One region of the Pantoea cypripedii genome, then DNA from elsewhere that is predicted to be linked to it. Evidence: predicted binding sites of a transcription regulator. Region 1 holds the regulator's gene; each other region holds the start of a gene.
What was found. The regulator PurR, encoded in region 1, represses purine synthesis genes. The targets are predictions, from matches to a motif close to CANGCAAACGTTTGCNTG.

Region 2: purM (phosphoribosylformylglycinamidine cyclo-ligase) is a predicted target of PurR. The motif match lies at 998-1,015, and genes of this name have one in related genera.
Region 3: serA (phosphoglycerate dehydrogenase) is a predicted target of PurR. The motif match lies at 1,340-1,357, and genes of this name have one in related genera.

Annotation. Positions count from the first base shown of each region.
Region 1 is NZ_MLJI01000001.1:1,884,394-1,887,524, forward strand. Features, by position in the region: gene punC (purine nucleoside transporter PunC) at 1-514, opposite strand, end outside; gene punR (DNA-binding transcriptional activator PunR) at 624-1,535, shown strand; gene purR (HTH-type transcriptional repressor PurR) at 1,532-2,557, opposite strand; gene cydH (cytochrome bd-I oxidase subunit CydH) at 2,843-2,932, shown strand; gene HA50_RS08805 (C40 family peptidase) at 2,988-3,131, opposite strand, start outside.
Region 2 is NZ_MLJI01000001.1:3,129,789-3,132,919, forward strand. Features, by position in the region: gene uraA (uracil permease) at 1-138, opposite strand, end outside; gene upp (uracil phosphoribosyltransferase) at 210-836, opposite strand; gene purM (phosphoribosylformylglycinamidine cyclo-ligase) at 1,078-2,118, shown strand; gene purN (phosphoribosylglycinamide formyltransferase) at 2,115-2,753, shown strand; gene pstB (phosphate ABC transporter ATP-binding protein PstB) at 2,869-3,131, opposite strand, start outside.
Region 3 is NZ_MLJI01000001.1:3,479,147-3,482,277, forward strand. Features, by position in the region: gene serA (phosphoglycerate dehydrogenase) at 22-1,260, opposite strand; gene rpiA (ribose-5-phosphate isomerase RpiA) at 1,540-2,199, opposite strand; gene HA50_RS16065 (LysR family transcriptional regulator ArgP) at 2,359-3,131, shown strand, end outside.

The DNA.
Region 1 (3,131 bases):
CCAGCGTGACCAGCGTCAGCAACAGGAAAATGCTGCGCCAGTGGAAATGGCCCATCAGCCAGGCTCCCAGCAACGGGGCCAGCGCCGGTGACAATGCCACCAGCGGCATAATGGTGGCGAAAACTTTGTTCGCCTGCGCCTGCGGATAGCGATCAACCACCAGCGCCTGCCAACTGACCGCCGCCGCGCACACCCCAAGCGCCTGGACAAAACGCAGCGCCAGCATCAGTCGTACATCGGTTACCCACAGCATGCCGAGACAGCCCAGCGCGAAGATCACTAATCCGGCCAGCAGAATGGGTTTGCGACCAAAGCGGTCAGACAACGGACCCCAGAAGACTTGCGCACAGGCGAAGCCACCGAGGAACAGGCTCAGGCTGGCACTGATGGTACCAGGGGCAGTAGCAAAATCCTGCTGCATGGCACCGAAGGCCGGCAGGTACATATCCGTAGCAAGAAAGCCCAGCATGCTTAGCAAAGCAAGGTAAGGCAAAAATCCTTTTGATGACAACATGGTGATTCTCATTAGACAAATTGAACGCCGGGGAGTGTAAAAGGGTGCGGCAGGCTTTGTGAAACGCTAATATTTGCGAGGTGCTATCAAAAATTTTGCAGGCAAAATGATGTGGTCTGAATACGCGCTTGAAGTGGTGGATGCGGTGGCGCGCAGCGGCAGTTTTAGCGCTGCGGCGCAGGAGTTGCATCGCGTGCCTTCTGCCATCAGCTATACGGTACGTCAGCTGGAAACCTGGCTGGCCGTGCCTTTGTTTGAAAGGCAGCACCGGGAAGTGGTGCTGACGGCCGCGGGTGAGCATTTCGTGCGTGAAGGGCGGAGTGTTATCAAAAAAATGCTGGCAACCCGACGCCAGTGCCAGCAACTGGCTAACGGCTGGCGTGGGCAGTTGAGCATCGCGGTTGACTGTATCGTTAAACCGCAGCGTACCCGGCAACTGGTAAAGGATTTCTACCGCCATTTCCCGGATATGGAGCTGATTATCAGCTATGAAGTGTTCAACGGGGTCTGGGATGCGCTGGCTGATGGTCGGGTCGATGTGGCGATTGGGGCCACCCAGGCCATTCCGGTCGGTGGGCGTTTTGCCTTCCAGGATATGGGCGCGCTGAACTGGCGTTGCGTGGTCAGTCCCGAGCATCCCCTGACAAAAAGTGCCCAGCTGGATGAAGAAACCTTACGGGCGTGGCCTTCACTGGTGCTGGAGGATACATCGCGGGCGCTGCCGCGGCGTATGACCTGGACGCTGGATAACCAGCGGCGTCTGGTGGTACCGGAGTGGGAAACCGGGATGGATTGTCTGCGGGCAGGGTTGTGCGTAGGGATGGTGCCGGGCCATTTAGCCCGGCCACTGCTGGATAGCGGCGTGTTAACCGAACTGACGTTGCCTGCACCTTTCCCGGAGAGTCCCTGCTGCGTCAGCTGGTCGGAACAACGCGCCTCACCGGCATTAAGCTGGTTGCTGGACTATCTGGGCGATGCAGAGACGCTCAACCATGAGTGGTTGAGCGAAACGGTGGCTTAGCGACGATAGTCGCGGAACGGGCCGTCGGCGACGGAGCGGCGTTCAATCAATGTGGGCTGCACTTCGATGGTCTGCGGCTCTTCGCGCTTACTGGTGATGCGATCGAGCAGCATTTCCAGCGCTTTTTCTCCCAGCTGTGCTTTTGGCTGATGAACGGTTGTCAGAGCCGGGGTGAAATACCGGGCGTTGCGCACGTTGTCATAGCCAATCACCGAGATATCCTGTGGCACGCGCAGCCCCATTTCATCGGCGGCACAAATCGCGCCCATCGCCATGATATCGCCACCACAAAACACCGCCGTCGGACGTTGTTTCTGGTTGAGGATCTGCTGCATCGCCTGATAACCGGATTCCGGTTCGAAGTCGCCCTGCACAATCCACTCCGGGCGCACGGTAATACCGGCTTCATGCAACGCCTGCATAAAACCAGCATGACGACCACCGCCAGTGTTGCGCTCCATCTGGCCAGGGATGGCACCAATGTCGCGATGTCCACGTTCGATCAGGTAACGTCCGGCGAGATAGCCACCCTGGAAGGCGTTATCCTGCACGGTATCGGTGAAATCACCGCGAGACTCGCCCCAGTCCATCACCACCATCGGGATATTGCGGTTCTCTTCCAGCATGGTGAGCAGGTCGTCGGGATATTCGGAACACATCACCAATAAACCGTCGACGCGCTTTTGCGCCATCATCGAGAGATAAGCACGCTGCTTTTGCAGATCGTTATGCGCATTGCCGAGAATCAGCGTATAGCCACGGTCGAAACAGTGGTTTTCCACCGCTTCAATGATTTCCGCGAAATAGGGGGCTTCGCTGGAGGTGGCGAGCAATCCCAGCGTTTTGGTGTGGTTGACTTTCAGGCTACGCGCCACGGCGCTGGGCGAGTAGTGCAGCTCTTTGATCGCTTCCCATACGGCGTTACGCGTTTCTTCCGCGACAAAACGCGTTTTGTTGATGACATGCGAAACCGTGGTGGTGGAGACACCGGCGCGTTTCGCCACATCTTTAATTGTTGCCATGAAAATGGTACTCCCGGGCTTATCGCAACTTACTGATAAGTATATTGTTAAACGTTTGCGTCTGCTAATGGTTTTGCGCCCCAATTTTCGGGGCAAATGGCGAAGAAAAAGGCGTTAACTCGCAGTTAAAATCACTTTAACAGGCCACAAACACAGCGTGCGCAAAATCTGTTGCGCAACGAAAGGCGGCGATTCTAGCAAGCTGGCGCGGATAACACGAGATTTTTGCCGGGCGCTGTGCGAAAATTACATTAACCCTTCAATTAATGTGACTAAGGAGTTGTGATGAGTACAGACCTGAAACTGGCGCTGGGTACTACCGTTGGCGCGTTGTTAATGATCATCGTGTTCAGCTTCACCGCGATCCTTCATTAATAAAAAAAGCCGGACCTGAAATTTCAGTGTCCGGCTTTTTATTGCGCGGTGATGTTTAGCGAATGGTTTTCGGCGTCATCATGCGGCGTGCACCGACATAATGCTTCTGCCAGTAATCTTCACCTAATGCGCTAATCTGAATATCTTTACCGGTACGCGGTGACTGAATAAATTTGCCGTTGCCCAGGTAAACACCCAC
Region 2 (3,131 bases), 1.2 Mb from region 1:
CACCGTGGCCGGGTTGATGTGGAACAGAATCGGCACCAGCACCGTTGCACCAAACATGGCAAACAGATGTTGCAGGCTGAGTGGAATGGTTTTGAGTAGCGGCGGTCGTTCGTTAACGCCGATGGCGCGACGAGTCATTCAGTTATCCCCTTGAGTTGTGTGGTGCTTTTTTGCCAAAAAAAAGCCGACTCTCTGGCCGGCTGCTTTATTTATTTGGTTCCGAAAATCTTGTCACCGGCATCGCCGAGACCAGGAATAATGTAGCCCTTCTCGTTCAGGCCTTTATCAATAGACGCGGTGTACAGCTCCACATCCGGGTGCGCTTTTTCCAGTGCGGCAATCCCTTCCGGTGCCGCCACCAGCACCAGTACCTTGATGCTGTTACAACCGGCTTTTTTCAGCAGGTCGATGGTGGCGATCATTGATCCACCGGTTGCCAGCATCGGGTCAACCACCAGCGCCATGCGTTCTTCGATGTTGGAAACCAGTTTCTGGAAGTAAGGTACCGGCTCAAGGGTTTCTTCATCACGATAAACACCCACTACGCTGATACGTGCGCTCGGTACGTGCTCCAGCACCCCTTCCATCATGCCCAGGCCAGCACGCAGAATCGGCACCACTGTAATTTTTTTGCCTTTGATTTGTTCGATTTCTACCGGGCCATTCCAGCCTTCGATGGTAACGCGCTCGGTTGCCAGGTCGGCAGTGGCTTCATAAGTCAACAGGCTGCCTACTTCCGAGGCCAGTTCGCGGAATCGCTTGGTGCTGACATCATGCTCACGCATCAGGCCCAGTTTATGTTTGACCAGCGGGTGTTTGACTTCCACGATCTTCATGAGTGTTCTCCCGGAATTGTGTTGAGCGAAAAAAAAATCGCCGGATTATACCGCCTTTTTTCCGCGACGCCATATGTCATTGGTCAATACAACGCCCTGCTCCCTCCGGGATTAAGGATTAGCGAAAAAGCGGTACTGTGCAAAGGCAGCGTGAGATGGGACTCGCAAACGTTTGCCTGCGCTGGTAGAATTACGCCGCTTTATTTTAACCACCAACCGCAACTCGCGTGGGGATTCCGCAGTGACCGACAAGACCTCTCTCAGCTACAAAGACGCCGGTGTAGATATTGACGCTGGTAACGCTCTGGTTGACCGTATCAAAGGCGTAGTGAAAAAGACCCGCCGCCCGGAAGTGATGGGTGGACTGGGTGGCTTTGGCGCGCTTTGTGCGCTGCCGCAGAAATACCGCGAGCCAGTGCTGGTTTCCGGCACCGACGGCGTCGGCACCAAGCTGCGTCTGGCGATGGATCTGAAACGCCATGACAGCATCGGTATCGATCTGGTGGCGATGTGCGTGAATGACCTGGTGGTTCAAGGCGCTGAGCCGCTGTTCTTCCTCGACTACTATGCGACCGGCAAGCTGGATGTGGATACCGCTTCATCGGTGATCACCGGGATCGCCGAAGGTTGTCTGCAATCGGGTTGTGCGCTGGTTGGCGGTGAAACCGCTGAAATGCCAGGCATGTACCACGGCGAAGATTACGACGTGGCAGGTTTCTGCGTTGGCGTGGTGGAAAAATCAGAAATCATCGACGGCTCGAAAGTGCAGGATGGTGATGTGCTGATTGCGCTGGGCTCCAGCGGTCCGCACTCCAACGGTTATTCGCTGGTGCGTAAAATCCTCCAGGTGAGCCAGACCGATCCGGAAAGCAAACAGCTGGAAGGTAAATCGCTGGCCGATCATCTGCTGGCTCCGACCCGCATCTACGTGAAAAATATCCTCAGCCTGATCGAACAGGTTGATGTGCACGCGATTGCGCACCTCACCGGTGGCGGCTTCTGGGAAAACATTCCGCGCGTATTGCCGGACAACACCCAGGCGGTGCTGGAAGAGAGCAGCTGGCAGTGGCCGGCGGTGTTCAGCTGGCTGCAACAGGCCGGTAACGTCAGCCGTCATGAAATGTACCGCACCTTTAACTGCGGCGTGGGTATGGTGATTGCGCTGAGCGCGGCAGAAGCCGACAAAGCGATTCAGCTGATGACCGACGCAGGCGAGCAGGCGTGGAAAATCGGTGTGATCAAAGCTTCTGATGCCGAAGAGCGTGTGGTTATCAACCCATGAAGAAACTGGTTGTACTGATTTCCGGTAACGGGAGCAATCTTCAGTCCATCCTCGACGCCTGCGCAAGCGGGCGGATTAACGGCAGCGTGGCTGCCGTTTTCAGTAATAAAGCCTCGGCAATGGGTTTAACGCGCGCGCAGGAAGCGGGTGTCGCGACCCATACGCTGGCCGCCAGTGAGTTTGCCGACCGTGACGCCTTCGATCGCCAGCTGATGCAGGAGATTGATGCTTACGCCCCGGATCTGGTGGTGCTGGCCGGTTATATGCGCATTCTCAGCCAGGCGTTTGTGGCGCATTATCACGATCGTCTGGTCAACATCCATCCCTCCCTGCTGCCCAAGTATCCTGGCCTGCACACCCATCGTCAGGCGCTGGAGAATGGCGACGAGGAACACGGCACCTCAGTGCATTTCGTCACTGACGAGCTGGATGGCGGGCCGGTTATTTTGCAGGCACGCGTACCGGTGTTTGCGGACGATACGGAAGATGAAATCACCGCCCGCGTACAGCATCAGGAACATGCGATTTATCCGCTGGTGATTAGCTGGTTTGTCGATGGACGTTTGCAGATGCGTGAAGGTGCCGCCTGGCTGGATGGCCAACCGTTGCCACCGCAGGGTTATGCCCACGATTGATTCCATTCCTGAGACCCACTTCGCGCGATAAATCGCGCCGCTACAAAGGATTGCACATACCGTAGCGGCGCGATTTATCGCGCAAGGTTTTAGGTTTTAGGTTTTAGGTTTTGCCTTACCCAAACCGTCCCGTAATGTAATCTTCGGTGCGCCGCGTTTTCGGTGCGGTGAAGATGCGGTCGGTTTCATCAAACTCCACCAGTTGGCCGTTGTGCATAAACGCGGTGTAATCCGACACGCGCGCCGCCTGCTGCATATTGTGCGTCACCAGCACCAGCGTGAAATGCTGCTTCAGCGTAGTCATTAATTCTTCAATCACCAGCGTAGAGATCGGGTCCAGCGCCGAGGTCGGCTCGTCCAGCAACAGGACTTCCGGCT
Region 3 (3,131 bases), 1.6 Mb from region 1:
ATGCCGCGGCGCGATGTTAAATCAGTACAGCAGACGTGCGCGGATGGTGCCCGGAATCGCCTTCATCAGTTGCAGCGCTTTGTCCGCTACATCCTGCTCTGCGTCGATATCGATAACCACATAACCCATCAGTGGAGACGTTTGCAGATACTGGGCGGCAATGTTGATGCCCTGCTCAGCAAAAATCTGGTTGATAGCGGTCAGCACGCCCGGACGGTTTTCGTGGATGTGCAGCAGACGACTGGCGCTGGCAGCATGCATCGGCAGTGAGACTTCCGGGAAATTCACCGCAGACAGCGTAGAACCGTTGTCCGAATACTTCGCCAGCTTGCCAGACACTTCCAGGCCGATGTTTTCCTGCGCTTCCTGAGTCGAACCACCGATATGCGGCGTCAGAATCACGTTATCAAATTCACACAGCGGTGAGTTGAACGGATCGCTGTTGGTCGCTGGTTCAGTCGGGAACACGTCAATTGCCGCGCCCGCCAGGTGTTTGTTCGACAAGGCTTCGCACAATGCCGGAATATCAATCACCGTACCACGTGCGGCGTTAATCAGCAGCGCACCCGGCTTCATCATTGCCAGCTCAGCAGCGCTAATCATATTCTGTGTGGACGGGGTTTCTGGCACATGCAGGCTGACCACATCGCTCATGTTGAGCAGGTCAGACAGATGGCGCACCTGGGTCGCATTGCCCAGCGGCAGCTTGCTCTCGATATCGTAGAAGAACACGTGCATGCCGAGGCTCTCAGCCAGCACGCCCAGCTGCATGCCGATGTGGCCATAGCCAATGATGCCCAGCTTTTTGCCACGCGCTTCGTAAGAACCCGACGCAATTTTATTCCAGATACCGCGATGTGCTTTGGCGTTCGCTTCCGGGATGCCACGCAGCATCAGCAGCATTTCGCCAATCACCAGCTCCGCCACCGAACGGGTGTTGGAGAACGGAGCGTTGAACACCGGCACGCCACGTTTCGCCGCCGCATTCAGGTTGACCTGATTGGTGCCGATACAGAAGCAGCCTACCGCGACCAGTTTCTCAGCCGCAGCAAAAATCTCTTCGGTCAGTTGGGTACGGGAACGGATACCAATGAAGTGCGCATCGCGGATGGAGGACTTCAGCGTCTCCGCATCCAGTGCACCTTTGTGGAATTCGATGTTGGTGTAACCTGCCGCACGCAGATTATCCAGCGCGCTCTGATGGACACCTTCCACCAGCAGGAACTTAATCTTGTCTTTTTCCAGTGATAACTCTGCCATTTCCCGACCCTATTCAGAATTCAACGAGGGCTGCCATAAGCCAGCCTTCTGTCAAAATATCAAAAAATTCGATTGCAGCAAGACAATCGATTGCCTCCGCCCCAGCACGCGTCAGTGCTGGGGCAGCACAATTCCGTACAAAATCGGGATATGCGCCCGGAGCGAAGAATGAACCTGCTGTTGATGACTGTTTTGTGACATAAGTCACCGAATTTCAGCATACGAAGAAAAGATGTTTTGCGTACGGAAATAAGCGGCGCGATGAGAGCGCCGGACAGATCATTTTTTGATGGTTTTTACGCCATCGGCAGTGCCGATCAGGGCGATATCCGCACCACGCGCCGCAAATAACCCGACGGTCACCACGCCAGGCAGCGCGTTGATGGCTTTTTCCAGCGCGATCGGGTCGAGAATGCGAAGATTATGCACGTCGAGAATAATGTTGCCGTTATCAGTCAGCACGTTCTGGCGGTATTCCGGCAAGCCGCCGAGCTTCACCAGTTCACGCGCCACATAAGAACGCGCCATAGGAATCACTTCGACCGGCAGCGGGAAGTGGCCCAGCACATCCACTTCTTTCGACGCATCCGCAATGCAGATAAATTTCTCGGCCACCGCCGAGACAATTTTCTCACGCGTCAGCGCGGCACCGCCGCCTTTGATCATTTGCATCTGTGGATTGATCTCATCAGCGCCATCAACGTAAACCGACAGCGAGTCCACTTCATTCAGATCAAATACGTGAATGCCAAGGGATTTCAGCTTCTGCGTGGAGGCCTCCGAGCTGGAAACCGCACCCTCGATTTGATGCTTAATCGAGCCTAAAGCATCAATAAAGTGGGCGGCGGTTGAACCGGTGCCAACGCCAACAATGGTGCCCGGCTGCACATATTGCAGTGCTGCCCAACCTACCGCTTTTTTCAGTTCATCCTGGGTCATGGTATGTTTAAAACCTGTGCGACAACGAGGTGCGCGTAGTATAAAACAAGGCGGCATAAAAAAGCGCGGTCGTTAAAAGCTTTGTAACTCAGTCCACAAAAACCATCTTTTGTGTTTTTGTGGCATAGTAACCTCCACCCTGAACGAGAGAGAACAATAATGAAACGCCCGGATTATCGAACGCTTCAGGCGCTGGATGCTGTGATTCGTGAGCGCGGCTTTGAGCGCGCCGCGCAGAAACTTTGCATTACGCAATCGGCGGTATCGCAGCGTATTAAACAGCTGGAGAATTTATTCGGCCAGCCGCTGCTGGTACGAACCGTGCCGCCGCGTCCGACTGAGCAGGGGCAGAAGCTGCTGGCGTTATTACATCAGGTGGAGCTGCTGGAAGAAGAATGGCTGGGTGATGAAAATGGTGGCACTACGCCGCTGCTGTTATCGCTGGCGGTGAACGCCGACAGTCTGGCAACCTGGTTGCTGCCCGCGCTGAAGGATGTGCTGGCGGATTCGCCAGTGCGCCTGAATATCCAGGTTGAGGATGAAACCCGCACCCAGGAGCGTTTACGTCGCGGCGAAGTGGTAGGCGCAGTGAGTATTCAGCCGCAGCCGTTGCCGAGCTGCCTGGTTGATCAGTTGGGCGCGCTTGATTATCTGTTCGTGGCCTCACCTGAATTTGCTGACCGCTACTTTCCCAATGGCGTGACCCGCTCCGCGTTGCTGAAAGCACCGGCTATCGCCTTTGACCATCTGGATGATATGCATCAGGCTTTTTTGCAGCAGAATTTCGATCTGTCGCCGGGCAGCGTGCCCTGCCATATCGTTAACTCATCCGAAGCCTTCGTGCAGCTGGCACGCCAGGGTTCGACCTGCTGTATGATCCCGCATCTGCAAATTGAGCGCGAGCTGGCGAGCGGGGATTTGGTTGATTTGAC